Regions from separate parts of the Streptomyces sp. R818 genome, predicted to be linked through region 1. Evidence: riboswitches for the same ligand, from Rfam matches in the RefSeq annotation. Region 1 holds a riboswitch; the other holds the start of a gene.
What was found. Region 1 has a riboswitch for S-adenosylmethionine ahead of N5I75_RS09310 (aminotransferase class V-fold PLP-dependent enzyme). Riboswitches for the same ligand answer to the same signal wherever they lie in the genome.
Positions count from the first base shown of each region.

Region 1 (7,685 bases):
AAGGACAAGGTGCTGCACGGACGCGAGTCCGGCATCATCAAGCGCCTGCCGCACGGTGAGTTCATCGAGGTGCACGAACCGCTCGACCAGGAGTCGCTGCACGCGCTCACCGCGCACGAGCAGTACGAGCCGCTCGAGCTCGGCCCGACGGTCGACGAGAACGGCGTGGAGCGCAAGCAGTCGCGTCTGCAGAAGACCCGCGCCAAGCTGTCGAAGGGCTTCTACGGGGAGAACAACCAGATCCCCAAGCCCACGGCAGAGGAGTACAAGGAGATCACCAGCGGCCACGGCCACCACTGATCCCTGATCGGCTGAGCCGACAGCTGTCCGCCACGGCAGGAGCCCTCGTCCAGGCACTGGACGGGGGCTCTTTGCCGTCTCCGCCGCTGGATAAGGTGGAGCCGCGTAATCCCACTGACACAACTGGAGCGGCCATGAGCGCTTTGCACCCCGCTGGAGGCGACACCGCGGCGGGCCGTTCCTGGCCCGCCGTACTCAACGGCCTCCTGGAGGGCCGCGACCAGAGCGCCGACGACACCGCCTGGGCGATGGACCGCATCATGCGCGGGGAGGCGACCGAGGCGCAGATCGCCGGGTTCGTCGTCGCGCTGCGCGCCAAGGGCGAGACCGTCGAGGAGATCTCCGGTCTCGTCCGGACGATGTACGAGCACGCCAACGTGATCGAGGTGCCGGGGGAGACCGTCGACATCGTCGGCACCGGCGGCGACGGCGCCAAGACGGTGAACATCTCCACGATGTCCGCCATCGTCATCGCCGGTACGGGCGTCAAGGTCGTCAAGCACGGCAACCGCGCCGCCTCCTCGGCCTCCGGCGCCTCCGACGTCCTGGAGAAGCTCGGGGTGAACCTGGAGCTGACGCCCGCCCGGGTCCCGCAGATCGCGGAGGAGGCCGGGATCACCTTCTGCTTCGCCGTGAAGTTCCACCCGGCGCTGCGGTACGCGGGCGCCGCGCGCGGCCAGCTCGGCATCCGCACCGTCTTCAACCTGCTCGGGCCGCTCACCAACCCGGCCCGGGTGCGCGCCCAGGCCGTCGGGGTCGCCGACGCCCGCATGGCGCCCGTCGTCGCCGGTGTCTTCGCCGAGCGCGGCAACTCCTCGCTCGTCTTCCGTGGCGACGACGGCCTCGACGAGCTGACCACCACCGCGACCTCCCGCGTCTGGGTCGTCCGCGACGGCACCGTGCGCGAGGAGACCTTCGACCCGCGCGACGTGGGCCTGGACCTGGTCCCGGTGGAGGCGCTGCGCGGCGCGGACGCCTCCTACAACGCGGAGGTCGCCCGGCGCCTGCTCGACGGGGAGCGCGGCCCGGTCCGCGACGCCGTGCTCCTCAACTCGGCCGCCGCCCTCGTCGCCGTACGCCCCGGCACGGGCACGCTCGCCGAGCAGCTGCGGGCCGGCATGGACCGCGCGGCCGAGTCCATCGACTCGGGCGCGGCGAAGGCGACGCTTGAGCGGTGGGTGGCGGCCACCAACCGCTAGGAAGCCGGTGGCACGGAGCGCGGCCCGTCTCAGGAAGCGGACCGCGCTCTTGCCGTATCCGGAACATGTGGCAGGATGCTTTTCAAGGTCATGAGTGACAGCGTGATCGGCCCCGGCCGGCTGTCCGGCAACCCTCCGTCCGTGGCGGGGTGCCCCGGGTGAAGACCAGGCCGCGAGCAGCAAGGCTCGCGGCAAGCGCGGACCCCTCGCGAACTTTCCAGGGGTCCTGGGTCGTTTGAGGGAGCAGTCTCGTGAGCCAGCGAATGTGCTAGGGCCTGTCGGCCCCTTCTTCGGTATCTCCAACACCCTCCGCACGTTTCTCGTGCGCTGAGGTCAACTCCCGTACGCCGCAAAGCCGTTGTTGACGGCTGCCGTGCGGGCCCGTACGCCACTTCGCCACGCCCTGACTTGTCCTGCCGGGAGACAGCCATGCCCGCTCACACCGCCACCGCCACCACCGTTCCCGCCGAGTCCGCCGCCGACCCCGCCTGCGGCGCGCCGCTGCCCGTGCTCGGCCGCGACGTCACCGTGCCGCTCGTCACCGGTGGCGAGGTGACGTACGCCGCCCTCGACTACGCCGCCAGCGCGCCCGCCCTGCAGCGCGTGTGGGACGACGTCGCCGCCTACGCCCCCTACTACGGCAGCGTGCACCGCGGCGCCGGCTACCTCTCCCAGCTCTCCACCGACCTCTTCGAGAACTCCCGCGCCACGGTCGCGGAGTTCCTCGGCTGCCGCGCCGACGACCAGGTCGTCTTCACCCGCTCCACCACCGACTCGCTCAACCTGCTCGCCGCCGCGCTGCCCGCCGACTGCCAGGTGTTCGTCTTCGAGACCGAGCACCACGCCTCGCTGCTGCCCTGGCGCGACGCCCGCGTGACCTACCTCAACGCGCCCCGCACCCCGGCCCAGGCCGTCGACACCCTCGAACGTGCCCTCGCCGAGCGCGACCCCTACGGTCCGGCCCTCGTCTGCGTCACCGGTGCCTCCAACGTCACCGGTGAACTCTGGCCGGTGCGCGAGCTGGCGGCGGCCGCTCACGCGCACGGTGCCCGCATCGTGCTCGACGCCGCCCAGCTCGCGCCCCACCACCCCGTCTCCGTCCAGGACCTCGACGTCGACTGGATCGCCTTCTCCGGCCACAAGCTGTACGCGCCCTTCGGCTCGGGCGTGCTCGCCGGGCGCTCCGACTGGCTGCGCGCGGCCGAGCCGTACCTCGCCGGTGGCGGCGCCTCGCGCAAGGTCGCCCGCCGGGTCGACGGCGGCGTGGACGTCGAGTGGCACGACAGCGCCGCCCGCCACGAGGCCGGTTCGCCGAACGTCATCGGCGTCTACTCCATCGCCTCCGCCTGCAAGGCGCTGACCGAGGCCGGGTTCGACAGCCTCGTCGCCCGCGAGCAGCACCTGATCCAGAAGGTGCGGGACGGGCTCGCCGAGGTGCCCGAGGTGAAGGTGCTCTCGCTGTTCGGGGACGACGCCCCGCGCGTCGGCGTCCTCTCCTTCGTGGTCGAGGGCTGGAACTCCTCGCACTTCGCCGCGGCGCTCTCCGCCGAGTACGGGATCGGGGTGCGGGACGGTCTGTTCTGCGCCCACCCGCTGGTGCGGACGCTGCTCGGCTCGGACCCGCAGACCCAGGGCGAGTGCGGAGCGCCTGAGGCGGCGCCGGGGGAGAAGTCGCTGAACGCGATCCGGGTCAGCTTCGGCGCGGGTACGCCTGACGAGCACGTCGAGCGTTTCATCGGGGCTGTTGCCGAACTCGTCCGGGACGGCGCCAAGTGGACCTACCGCACGGAACAGGGCCGCTGCGTCCCAGCCGCCTAGGGGCGGGGGGAACTGCGCGAGCAACCACGACGAAAGCCGCGGACGCGTCTGCTCATGACACGAGCAGACGCGTCCGCGGCTTTTCGGTGGCTGGTCGCGCAGTTCCCCGCGCCCCTGAGCGGGGTCTTAGCTGTCCAGCCCGATGGAGAAGGCGGCCTCCAGATCGTGCTGGGAATACGTGCGGAAAGCCACATGCGTATCCGTGCCCTCGACCCCGGGGATCTTGCTGATCTTGCCGGGGATCACTTCGGCAAGATCATCATGCCGGGCCACCCGAACCATGGCGATCAAGTCGTACGTGCCGGTGACGGAGAAGACCTCGCTGACGGAGTCGAGCGCCGCGATCGACTCGGCGATCTCGGGGATCCGGTCCACGCTGGTCTTGATGAGCACGATCGCGGTGATCACGGCTGGCTGTCTCCCTCGGTGGCCGTGGCTGGGGCAACCTTCACCTTAGCCGGGCCCCGATACCGCCCCCACGCGTAGAGGAACCCGAGCGAGAACCCGATGAGGTGGGCGAGGTAGGCGACCCCGGGCCCCTGGCTGTCCTGGTAGGCGGCGGCCCATTGCAGCGCGACCCAGAACGGCAGGACCACCCACGCCGGGAAGCGCAGCGGCAGGAAGAGGAGGAAGGGGAAGACGCTCGTCACGCGCGCGTCGGGGAAGAGGTACAAGAACGCGCCGAGCACCGCCGAGATCGCCCCGGACGCGCCGACCAGGGTCTGTTCGGAGCCCGCGTGCGCGATCGCGTACCCGAGGAGTGCCAGGTAGCCGCTGACCAGGTAGAAGAGCAGGTACGGCAGATGGCCCATGCGCTCCTCGACCATCGCCCCGAACACGTAGAGGAAGAGCATGTTGCCGAGCAGGTGCACCCAGCTGCCGTGCACGAACAGGGCTGTGGCCGGGGTGAGGGCGGCCCGGGGTGATCCGGTGAAGAGTTCGGCGGGCAGGACGCCCCAGCGTTCGAAGTAGGCGGCCTGCGCGGTGAGCAGATGGTCGCCGGTGCCGTAGGACGGGTTGAGCCCCGACGACGGGGAGAGCACGAAGGTCACGCAGCAGACGGCGATGAGCGCGTACGTGACCGGGGCCGGATGTCCTCTGAGGAAAGCGGTCGCTCTGCCGATCACGCCGCGTCCGTTGCCGATCATGAAGGAGAGCATGACGCAAGGCGGGGAGCGGGCGGTGCACGGCAGGCCGTAGGGTTACGGGCAATAAAGCCAAGCATCACGCACCACGGAGGCGACAGTCCGATGACGGTTCCCCTGCCGACCGCCACCACCCGCTGGCGCTGCACGCTCTGCGGCAACCTGACGCGGTTCGACGTGACCCGCTCCTCACAGGTCGTGGAGTACGTGCACCTGGACCTGGCCGGTGAGCCGAAGGTCGAGGAGCGCGACGTGGTCAGTGAGACGATCGAGTCGGTCCGCTGCCGCTGGTGCAACGCGGTCGACCAGGTGGAACTCGTGGACAGGCCGGGCGCCGACTCCTGAACGGAGCGGCCCACAGCGACTTTGGGGTGACGGATGGTGGAGAGCACGGGCGGGGAGGCCGGGCACGCCGAGCAGCCTGCCGCCGAGGTGCTCGACCGGCCGTTGCCCGAGGGCGTCCGGCGGCGGGTCGTGCAGATCGTCTCGGACGGCTTCGGCGGTCTCACGGTCGGTGAACTCCCGCCGCAGCTCCGGCAGTACGCGCGCTTCACCCCGACCCGGCGGATGAAGTTCGCCGGGAACGCGATGGCCGCGGCCGTGGAGAGTGAGACGCTCTTCCGGCAGCGGATCGCCGAGCGGTTCCGCGAGGCCCAGCCCGAGTTGTGCCAGGCGCTCGACGCCGGGTCGCCGCCGCCCGCCGCCGACCCGCTGGACGTGGCCGCGGCCGCGTACGTGCTGCGCCCCGTCGGCTGGGTGAAGCTGGTCGCCGCCGCAGGCGAGGAGGCCCAGCGGGCCGACGCCGAGCGGATCGACGAGGAGACCCGGGCCGAGCTCAAGGCCCTGCGCGACCGGCTCGCCGAGGCGCAGGCGAGCACCAAGGCCGAGACGGAGCGGCTGCGCGCCGAGCTGGACGCCGCCAAGCGCGAGACCGACGCCGTGCACCGCAAGCTGCGGGCCGCGCTCAGCGACGTCAAGCGCGGCGAGGCCGCCGTGCGCAAGGCGCAGGCCGAGACCGACGCCGTACGGGCCGAGAGCCAGGCGCAGGTCTCCGCCGCCGAGAGCGAGACGCGGCGGCTCAAGGCGCGGCTCGGCGAGGCCGAGGCGAACCTGGAGGCGTCGCGCCGGGCGGCCCGCGAAGGGCGCAGCGTCGAGGACATGCGCGTACGGCTGCTCCTCGACACCGTTCTGGAGGCCGCTCAGGGGCTGCGCAGGGAGCTGGCGCTGCCGCCCGTCTCCGCGCGGCCCGCCGACTCCGTGGACGCCGTCGAGCCGGGCCGGATGACGCCGAAGGACATCGCGGCGCGGGCGCTGCACGAGCACGACCCGGCCATCCTCGACCAGTTGCTGGCGCTGCCGCAGGCCCACCTCGTGGTCGACGGGTACAACGTGACCAAGACCGGCTATCCCACGATGCCGCTGGAGAAGCAGCGGCTGCGGCTTCTCGGCTCCCTGTCCCAGCTCGCCGCCCAGACCGGCGCCGAGGTGACCTGTGTCTTCGACGGGGCCGAGCTGGCCGCGCCCGTGCTGCTCGCGCCGCCGCGCGGGGTGCGGGTGCTGTTCTCCAAGGCGGGCGTCACGGCTGACGAATTGATTCGCCAGCTCGTGCGCGCCGAGCCGCCGGGCCGGCCCGTGATCGTGGCCTCCACGGACCGCGAGGTCGCCGACGGCGTCGCGAAGGCGGGCGCGCGTCCGGTTGCGTCCGTCATGCTCCTGAAGCGGCTCTCGCGCGGTTGACGTGCTTGGCGCCCTCGCGTCCCATACGTGTCACCCGTAACTTCCGTGCTCTATGCCCGGATTGGTGAAACCTTTGCGCAACCGAGCGTCAAAACGACATCACTGCACGTGAGTTGTGTGGAAAAGAACTCAGCGAGCGACCGAGATTTTGCTCGTCAGGATTTGAACTGATCACAAGAACATCACTAGGGTCAGGCCTCGAACCTCCGCTCGGGTGATCACTCACATGAGGTGTGTGACGGCGGAGGGGCACCGCCCACCGGGGGTTCGTGGGCGGCTGGAGGAAGAAGGAGCTCGCCTCCGTGGCGTCCCACCGTCGACCCAAGCAGCCGAGCCGCACCCGCGTGACCGTGCTCACCGCGACCGCCGCCGCTGCCGTGGCACTCACTTCGCAGGCGGCCAACGCCGCTCCGAAGGCCGACAAGGCCGAGGTCAAGGCCAAGGTCGACAAGCTCTACGAAGAGGCGGAGAAGGCCACCGACCTCTACAACGGGGCCAAGGAGAAGCAGCAGAAGCTCGAGAAGGAGATCGGCGAGCTCCAGGACAAGGTCGCCCGCGGCCAGGAGGACCTCAACGAGCTGCGCACGGGCATCGGCACGATGGCCAGCGAGCAGTACCGCTCCGGCGGCATCGACCCCTCCCTCCAGCTCTTCCTCTCCTCCGACCCGGACGACTACCTCGACAAGGCGTCCACGATCGACTCGCTCAGCGCCCAGCAGCTGCAGTCGCTCAAGAAGGTCCAGGACAAGCAGCGCACCCTCGCCCAGGAGCGCGCCGAGGCGTCCGAGAAGCTCAAGGACCTCGCCGACACCCGTACGGAGCTCGGCAAGAAGAAGAAGGAAGTCCAGAGCAAGCTCGGCGCCGCGCAGAAGCTGCTCAACACCCTGACCGCCCAGGAGCGGCAGAAGATGGCCGAGGACGACGCCCGCGCCAGCCGCAGCGCCTCCAGCCGCGTCGACCTCGGCAACGAGGTGCCCGCCTCCCAGCGCGGCGCCGCCGCCCTCAGCGCCGCCGCCACCCAGATCGGCAAGCCGTACGTGTCCGGCGGCACGGGCCCCAACTCGTACGACTGCTCGGGCCTCACGCAGTGGGCGTACAACCAGGCCGGTGTCGGTATCACCCGCACCACCTACACCCAGCAGAACGACGGTCCCAAGATCGGCATGAGCCAGCTCAAGCCGGGCGACCTCGTTTTCTTCAACAGCCTCGCGCACGTGGGCCTGTACGCGGGCAACGGCCAGGTGCTGCACGCCCCGCACCCGGGCGCCGTCGTCCGCTACGAGTCGATGAGCACGATCGGCTCGTTCCAGTTCGGCGTCCGCATCTGACCTTCTTGTCGGCCCACGCCGACGCCACCTGAAAACGCGCCCGTTCGGGCGAATTCAGGTTCCCTCCGCTGACCCCGCGCCCCGCCCATGACCTGCGTCATAGGCGGGGCGTCGGGTTGTGCGCCCCCGAACGGCCGTTGGCCGCCCGGTGATCGCGC
Region 1 covers NZ_JAOCNE010000003.1:915,076-922,760, reverse strand. Annotated here, with positions in the region: gene qcrB (cytochrome bc1 complex cytochrome b subunit) at 1-300, shown strand, start outside; gene trpD (anthranilate phosphoribosyltransferase) at 435-1,499, shown strand; SAM riboswitch class IV at 1,586-1,703, shown strand; gene N5I75_RS09310 (aminotransferase class V-fold PLP-dependent enzyme) at 1,929-3,317, shown strand; gene N5I75_RS09305 (Lrp/AsnC family transcriptional regulator) at 3,444-3,725, opposite strand; gene N5I75_RS09300 (rhomboid family intramembrane serine protease) at 3,722-4,465, opposite strand; gene N5I75_RS09295 (hypothetical protein) at 4,568-4,807, shown strand; gene N5I75_RS09290 (NYN domain-containing protein) at 4,841-6,199, shown strand; gene N5I75_RS09285 (C40 family peptidase) at 6,502-7,527, shown strand.

Region 2 (7,685 bases), on a different contig from region 1:
TGGGCAGCCATCACACGGACGACCACCGGGACGATCACTGGGACGACCTTCCCACCCCTTCCACCGCCGCCGGGCGGGACGGGCTCGCGGCCATCGTGGCGCGGCCCGGGCGGAGTGTCATCGCCGTCGACTTCGACGGGACGCTGGCGCCCATCGTCGCCGACCCCGAGCAGGCCCGGGCCCACCCCGACGCGGTGCCCGCACTTGCCGCGCTCGCGCCCCGGGTGCTTTCCGTGGCCGTCGTCACGGGGCGGCCGGCGGGCGTCGCGGTCCGCCACGGGGGGTTCGCGGGCGTACCCGGCCTGGAGCACCTCGTCGTGCTCGGGCACTACGGGGCGGAGCGGTGGGACGCGGTGACCGGCACGGTCCGCGCGCCCGCGCCGCATCCCGGGGTGGCGGCCGTCCGCTCGGAGCTGCCAGGGGTGCTGCACGAGGCCGGTCTCTGGCACGACACGTACGTCGAGGAGAAGGGGCGGGCGGTCGCGGTCCACACGCGCCGGGCGGCGGATCCGCAGGGTGCGTTCGACGCGCTGCGGGCGCCTCTTACGGCGCTGGCGGCGCGCCACGGCCTGGTGGTCGAGCCCGGCCGGATGGTGCTGGAGCTGCGCCCGCCGGGGGTCGACAAGGGTGTGGCCCTGACGGAGTACGTGCGTGAGGTGGGCGCCGAAGCGGTGCTGTACGCGGGCGACGACCTCGGTGACCTCCCGGCTTTCGCGGCGGTCGAGAAACTCCGCCTGGACGGGGTCCCGGGAGTCCTGGTCTGCAGCGGCAGCGCGGAGGTCCCGGAGCTGTCGGACAGAGCGGACCTGGTCGTCCCCGGCCCGGCCCAGGTGGCATCCCTGCTGTCCCAGCTGGCCCGGAGAGTGGCGCACTGACCTCCAGGCCACACGCGCGTCGTGGCTGCTCGCGCAGTTCCCCGCGCCCCTGAGCGTCTGCCCCGTCCGCACCTGCCCAGGGCGCACGCTTCGTCGTGGTTGCTCGCGCAGTTCCCCGCGCCCCTGAGGCATGCGGCTCCGCCGCAGCCCCATGGGGCGCGCGCGTCTCACACGCGCCTCTCTGAGATGGCGCACGCAGTGCGCATCTCAGGGGCGCGGGGAACTGCGCGACCAGCCACGACGGTGCCGCAGTCGTGAACGGTGGGGAATGGCGCACGCAGTGCGCGTTCCAGGGGCGCGGGGAACTGCGCGACCAGCCACGACGTGACCCGCACCCGGCAACGGGACCCGGCGTTCAGTCCCGCAGGGCTGACAGCTGGTCCAGGAACCAGGCCCCGGGGGGTAGCGCCGTGCCCGCCGCGGACAAGCGTTTCGTGCGTTCCGCCCGTTCGTCGGGCGACATCGCGAGCGCCGAGGCCAGGGCCTCACACGTCCCGCTCACGTCATACGGGTTCACGACAAGCGCGTCATCGCCCAGCTCCTCGTACGCCCCCGCCTCCCGCGACAGCACCAGCACGCAGCCCTCGTCGGAGACGACCGGCACCTCCTTCGCCACCAGGTTCATGCCGTCGCGGATCGGGTTGACCAACGCCACGTCCGCGAGGCGATACGCCGCCAGCGACCTCGCGAAGTCGTCCTTCACGTGGAGGACGACCGGCGTCCAGCCAGGCGTGCCGAAGCGCTCGTTGATGGACTCCGCGACCCGCGACACCTCGGCGGTGTAGTCCCGGTACACGGCGAGATCCTGCCGCGAGGGATACGCGAAGGCGACGTGGACGACCTTTTCGTGCAACTCGGGCCGGGTCTCCAACAGCAACTCGTACGCCCGCAGCCCCCGCACGATGTTCTTCGACAGCTCCGTACGGTCCACCCGGACGATGACCTTGCGGTCCGGGCCCACCTGTTCCCGCAGCGCGGCGAGCCGCTCGTCGACGTCGGGACGACCCGCCCGCTCCCGGAGGAAGTCCGCGTCGGCGCCCAGCCCGTGCACCCCGATCCGCGTGCCGGACGTACCCCCGAGGATGCGCGTAGCGCAGTCGGTGAAGGCGTCCGCCCAGCGCCGGGTCAGGAAGCCGAGCCGGTCCGCGCCGAGCATGCCTTGCAGGATCTTCTCGGCGATGTCGTCGGGGAGCATCCGGAAGTAGTCGACGGGCGCCCAGGGCGTGTGGGAGAAGTGCCCGATGCGCAGGTCGTCGCGGAGTTCGCGGAGCATCCCGGGGACGAGCGTGAGGTGGTAGTCCTGCACGACGACGGTCGCCCCGGGCGCGGCCTCCTCGGCGAGCGCTTCGGCGAAGGCCCGGTTGTACGCCTCGTAGGAGGCCCACTGGCGCCGGAACTCCGGGCCGAACGACGGCTCGAGAGGCGTCTGGTACAGCATGTGGTGCACGAACCACAGCACGGAGTTGGCGACGCCGTTGTACGCCTCCGCGTGCACCTCCGCGTCGATGTCCAGCATGCGCACGCCGGGCTCGGACACGCCGCGCCGCACGGCCTCCCGGTCGCCGTCGGTGAGGGCCGAGCAGACCCACAGCTTGTCCTCGACGACGCTGAGCGCGGAGACCAGTCCGCCGCCGCCGCGTTTCGCCTCGATCCCCGCCCCGCCGGCGCCGTCGGCACCGTCCTTCAGGACGTACGAGACGGGGCCGCGGTTGGACGCGACGAGAACCTCAGCAGCACCTTGCGTGGAAGCCATAGGGGCACGCTAGCCCGGTCGGAGGGGGTTCAAACGCGCCGACGGCTGCGTGCCGCCGCGAGGGCGAGCGCGCCGAGGACACAGAGCGCGATGGCGAGCCCGCCGTACAGCCACAGCCGTGGATGGTCGGAGCCGGTCGCGGCGAGCGCCGCCCATTCCGCGCGATGAGTGAGCCACATAGGGGGCAATCTAGACAGAAAGCATGATTAACCCACGTCTATGCCACGCGACGCTCCGCATACTCACCGATCTCGGCCATCGGTGGCCGCTCCACCGTGTCCACGGCGTACGTCCGCGGCACGAAGCCGCCCTCGCCCCGCTCGAACTGGGTGAGCTCCGGCCGCACCAGATGGCCGCGCGCGAGCCGGAGCTGGGCCGTGCGGTAGATCGCCGCCGCCATCCGGCCGAGCGCGAGGCCGTCCTGGTGGCGGTGTTTGCGCACCCCCACGTCGACCTGGGCGAGCGCGTCCAGGCCGACGGTGTGCAGCGCGTCGACGAGCAGCCCGAGCTCGACCCCGTACCCGACCGGGAACGGCAGGCGTTCGAGGAGCGACCTGCGCGCCGCGTACTCACCGCCGAGCGGCTGGACGAAACCGGCCAGGCGCGGCCAGTGCAGGTTGAGGATCGGGCGCGCCATCAGCTCGGTGACCCGGCCGCCCTGCCCGGCCGCCTCGCCGAGCGGGCGGTCGTACATCGCCTTGACGAAGCTGACGCCCGGGTCGGTCAGGAGCGGGCCGACGATCCCGGAGACGAAGTCCGCCGAGAACTCCTTCAGGTCGGCGTCGACGTAGCAGACGATGTCGCCGCTCGTGACGTACAGGGAGCGCCACAGCACCTCGCCCTTGCCCGGCTTGGCCGGGATGCGCGGCAGGATCGTGTCCCGGTGCACGACGCGCGCCCCGGCCGCCGCCGCGACCTCGGCGGTGCGGTCCGTGGAGCCGGAGTCCAGGACCACGAGATCGTCGACGAGCGGCACCTCCTCCGTCATCAGCTCGCGCCGGATGACGGTGGCGATCTGGCCGACCGTCGCCTCCTCGTCGAGCGCGGGCAGCACGACGCTCACCGTCTGGCCGGACGCGCGCTTCGCCGCGACCAGCTGGTGCGGCGGGCGGTCGGCCACCGACCAGGAGCGCTGCTCAAGCCAGCGTTCGACTTCTTCCAGCACGGTCTGTGGCTCCTCACGGGGGTCATCGATGTGATCCATCTCGCGGTGCGGACGACTATCTCAAGCGTCCGTGCCTTCGGTTACAGTCTTGAACAAGGCCGGTGACCATCGCATGCCGGGGTCGCCGCCGACACAACTGCCACAAACAACCGAATACCGCTCATCCAGAGGGGCAGAGGGATACGGCCCGTTGAAGCCCCGGCAACCCTCCAGCCGGTCTCGTACGCACACCGCAGTGCGCTCGCGAGGCTCCCGGCTAGGGAAGGTGCCAAATCCGTCTCGCGGCGAGATGCGTCGCGAGGAAGATGAGGAGAAAGGGCCTCGCCTCTCATGGCTGTACAGACTGTCGCCACCACGGACGCCACCGCCGCCGTGGACACCACCGCCGCCAAGGCCGTCGATCTCGGCCCCGCTTCCGGGCTCTCCTGCCGCGAGTGCGGCACCACTTTCGACCTTGGCCCCATCTTCGCCTGTGCCGAGTGTTTCGGCCCGCTGGAAGTCGCGTACGACCTTCCCGTCGGCGACCCCGAGGCGCTCCGCAAGCAGATCGAGGCGGGCCCGGCCAACGTGTGGCGCTACGCCCCGCTGCTGCCCGTCCCGGCCGACGTCGCCGAGAAGCCGAACCTGAACCCCGGCTGGACCAAGCTCGTCAAGGCCGACAACCTCGCCCGCGAACTCGGCGTCGAGCAGGGCAAGTTGTTCGTCAAGGACGACTCCGGCAACCCCACGCACTCCTTCAAGGACCGCGTCGTCGCCCAGGCCATCGAGGCCGCGCGGGCCTTCGGCTTCACCACCCTCTCCTGCTCCTCCACCGGCAACCTGGCCGGCGCCGTCGGCGCCGCCGCCGCCCGCGCCGGCTTCCGGTCCTGCGTGTTCATCCCGCACGACCTGGAGCAGGGCAAGGTCGTCATGGCCGGTGTCTACGGCGGTGACCTCGTCGCCATCGAGGGCAACTACGACGACGTGAACCGCTTCTGCTCCGAGCTGATCGGCGACCCGCTGGGCGAGGGCTGGGGCTTCGTCAACGTGAACCTGCGCCCGTACTACGGCGAGGGCTCCAAGACGCTGGCCTACGAGATCTGCGAGCAGCTCGGCTGGCGACTGCCGGACCAGCTCGTCATCCCGATCGCCTCCGGATCGCAGTTCACGAAGATCGACAAGGGGCTGCAGGAGCTGATCAAGCTCGGGCTCGTCGAGGACAAGCCGTACAAGCTGTTCGGTGCGCAGGCCGAGGGGTGCTCGCCGGTCTCCGTCGCGTACAAGGGCGGGCACGACGTCGTCCGGCCGCAGAAGCCGAACACCATCGCCAAGTCGCTCGCCATCGGCAACCCGGCCGACGGTCCGTACGTGCTCGACATCGCGCGCCGCACCGGGGGTGCCGTGGAGGACGTCGACGACGAGCAGGTCGTCGAGGCGATCAAGCTGCTTGCGCAGACGGAGGGGATCTTCGCGGAGACCGCCGGCGGGGTGACGGTCGGGGTCACCAAGAAGCTGATCGAGGCGGGGCTCATCGATCCGGCTCTCACGACTGTTGTGCTGAACACCGGTGACGGGCTCAAGACGCTTGACGCTGTCGCTGAGACTTCGCAGGCCACCGCGACCATCAAGCCGTCTCTTGAGGCGTTCCGGGACGCTGGGCTCGCCGCCGAGTAGGTTTCCCCTCCCCGCCCCTTCCCGTAACCGGGGGCTCTGCCCCCGGACCCCCGCTCCTCAATCGCCGGAGGGGCTGACTAGTGCTGAGGTGAGTTGTGAGCGTCAACGTTCGGATTCCTACCATTCTGCGTACCTATACCGGTGGGCAGGCCGAGGTCGCCGCCGAGGGCGGCACCCTCGGTGAGGTCATCGCCGATCTCGAGAAGAACCACACCGGGATCGCCGCCCGGGTCCTCGACGATCAGGGCAAGCTGCGCCGGTTCGTCAACGTCTACGTCAATGACGATGACGTCCGCTTCGAGCAGGGTCTGGAGACCGCCACGCCGGACGGCGCGGGCGTGTCGATCATTCCCGCCGTCGCCGGCGGCTGAGCGAACGCTGAGTTACCCCTGTTGCCCCCTCCGCGAGAGAAACGGAGGGGGCAATTCTGCTTGGTTGAGCGCGGTACAGTTGGGGAAGTCGCTTCCTTTCCCCGCCTGGTGCATGACGGGCGCATATGAGTTTCCGCTCGGGACGCGACAAGAAGCAGCCAAAGTGTCCAGCCCCTTCGAGCCTTTTATGGCATTTGCCTGGCCCGAGTTGCCCTGAGATCCGGTGAGTTGGCCCGGTTTCCCCGTTCGAGGGTGCCCAGATTTCTCGTCCGATTGACCTGTTGCAGACGGCAGTTGGGCAGATACATTCAGCCGCGGTCGACGCGTTCCGGCGCACACCCCCACCCATTGGGGAGGGTGAGGTCTGACCCGGATCCGCGAAGTGCGGGTCTGTGCAAGGGCCAGTAATAGGGGAGTTAGGCATGGCTCAGGGCACCGTCAAGTGGTTCAACGCGGAGAAGGGGTACGGCTTCATCGCGGTCGACGGTGGTGCGGATGTATTCGTCCACTACAGCGCGATTCAGATGGACGGCTACCGCACCCTCGAAGAGGGTCAGCGAGTGGAATTCGAGATCTCGCAGGGCCAGAAGGGGCCGCAGGCAGACATGGTCCGCCTGGCCGCCGCCGGCTGAAGCGCGTCGCGACTGACAGGCTTCGTACGAGACGAAGGGTCCGCGTTCCCCGAGGGGGCGCGGGCCCTTCGTCGTGCCCGGCGCCCCTCGCGCGCTGTGCGCGCCCCCGCCCGATCTGTGGTAGCCGCTTGCGCCCGCCCGTCGCCCGACCACCACCCCTCAACGATCCCGCTTCGCGGGAGCACCTTGCACTCTCCGGGGTCGAGTGCTAATCATTGGGCTTAGCACTCTCCCAGTGAGAGTGACAGAACTTGGATCGGGTCGGTGAGGTCCGGGGGCCGGTGGGGCAAGGAACCACGAGGCTCGGGGGCCGTCCGTCGCGGGCACCAGCACGGTCCGTTTGCTTGCTTTTCCACCCCGTCCGGGAGGACCACTTCACATGGCCAAGATCATCGCGTTCGACGAGGAGGCACGGCGCGGCCTCGAGCGCGGCATGAACCAGCTCGCCGACGCCGTCAAGGTGACCCTGGGCCCCAAGGGTCGCAACGTCGTCCTCGAGAAGAAGTGGGGCGCCCCCACGATCACCAACGATGGTGTGTCCATCGCCAAGGAGATCGAGCTCGAGGACCCGTACGAGAAGATCGGCGCCGAGCTGGTCAAGGAGGTCGCGAAGAAGACGGACGACGTCGCCGGTGACGGCACGACGACCGCGACCGTCCTGGCCCAGGCCCTGGTGCGCGAGGGTCTGCGCAACGTGGCCGCCGGTGCCAACCCGATGGCCCTCAAGCGCGGCATCGAGAAGGCCGTCGAGGCCGTCTCCGCCGCCCTGCTCGAGCAGGCCAAGGATGTCGAGACCAAGGAGCAGATCGCTTCCACGGCCTCCATCTCCGCCGCCGACACCCAGATCGGCGAGCTCATCGCCGAGGCCATGGACAAGGTCGGCAAGGAAGGCGTCATCACCGTCGAGGAGTCCCAGACCTTCGGTCTGGAGCTGGAGCTCACCGAGGGTATGCGCTTCGACAAGGGCTACATCTCGGCGTACTTCGCCACCGACATGGAGCGGATGGAGGCGTCGCTCGACGACCCGTACATCCTCATCGTCAACTCCAAGATCGGCAACGTGAAGGACCTGCTCCCGCTCCTGGAGAAGGTCATGCAGTCGGGCAAGCCGCTGCTGATCATCGCCGAGGACGTCGAGGGCGAGGCCCTGTCGACCCTGGTCGTCAACAAGATCCGTGGCACCTTCAAGTCCGTCGCCGTCAAGGCCCCGGGCTTCGGTGACCGCCGCAAGGCCAT
Region 2 covers NZ_JAOCNE010000006.1:508,601-516,285, forward strand. Annotated here, with positions in the region: gene otsB (trehalose-phosphatase) at 1-875, shown strand, start outside; gene N5I75_RS18720 (alpha,alpha-trehalose-phosphate synthase (UDP-forming)) at 1,231-2,628, opposite strand; gene N5I75_RS18725 (hypothetical protein) at 2,658-2,807, opposite strand; gene N5I75_RS18730 (glucosyl-3-phosphoglycerate synthase) at 2,846-3,793, opposite strand; SAM riboswitch class I at 3,951-4,105, shown strand; gene thrC (threonine synthase) at 4,124-5,446, shown strand; gene N5I75_RS18740 (MoaD/ThiS family protein) at 5,542-5,817, shown strand; gene N5I75_RS18745 (cold-shock protein) at 6,240-6,449, shown strand; gene groL (chaperonin GroEL) at 6,829-7,685, shown strand, end outside.
Region 2: linked by a shared signal. The riboswitch ahead of thrC (threonine synthase) and the one ahead of N5I75_RS09310 (aminotransferase class V-fold PLP-dependent enzyme) in region 1 are both predicted to bind S-adenosylmethionine.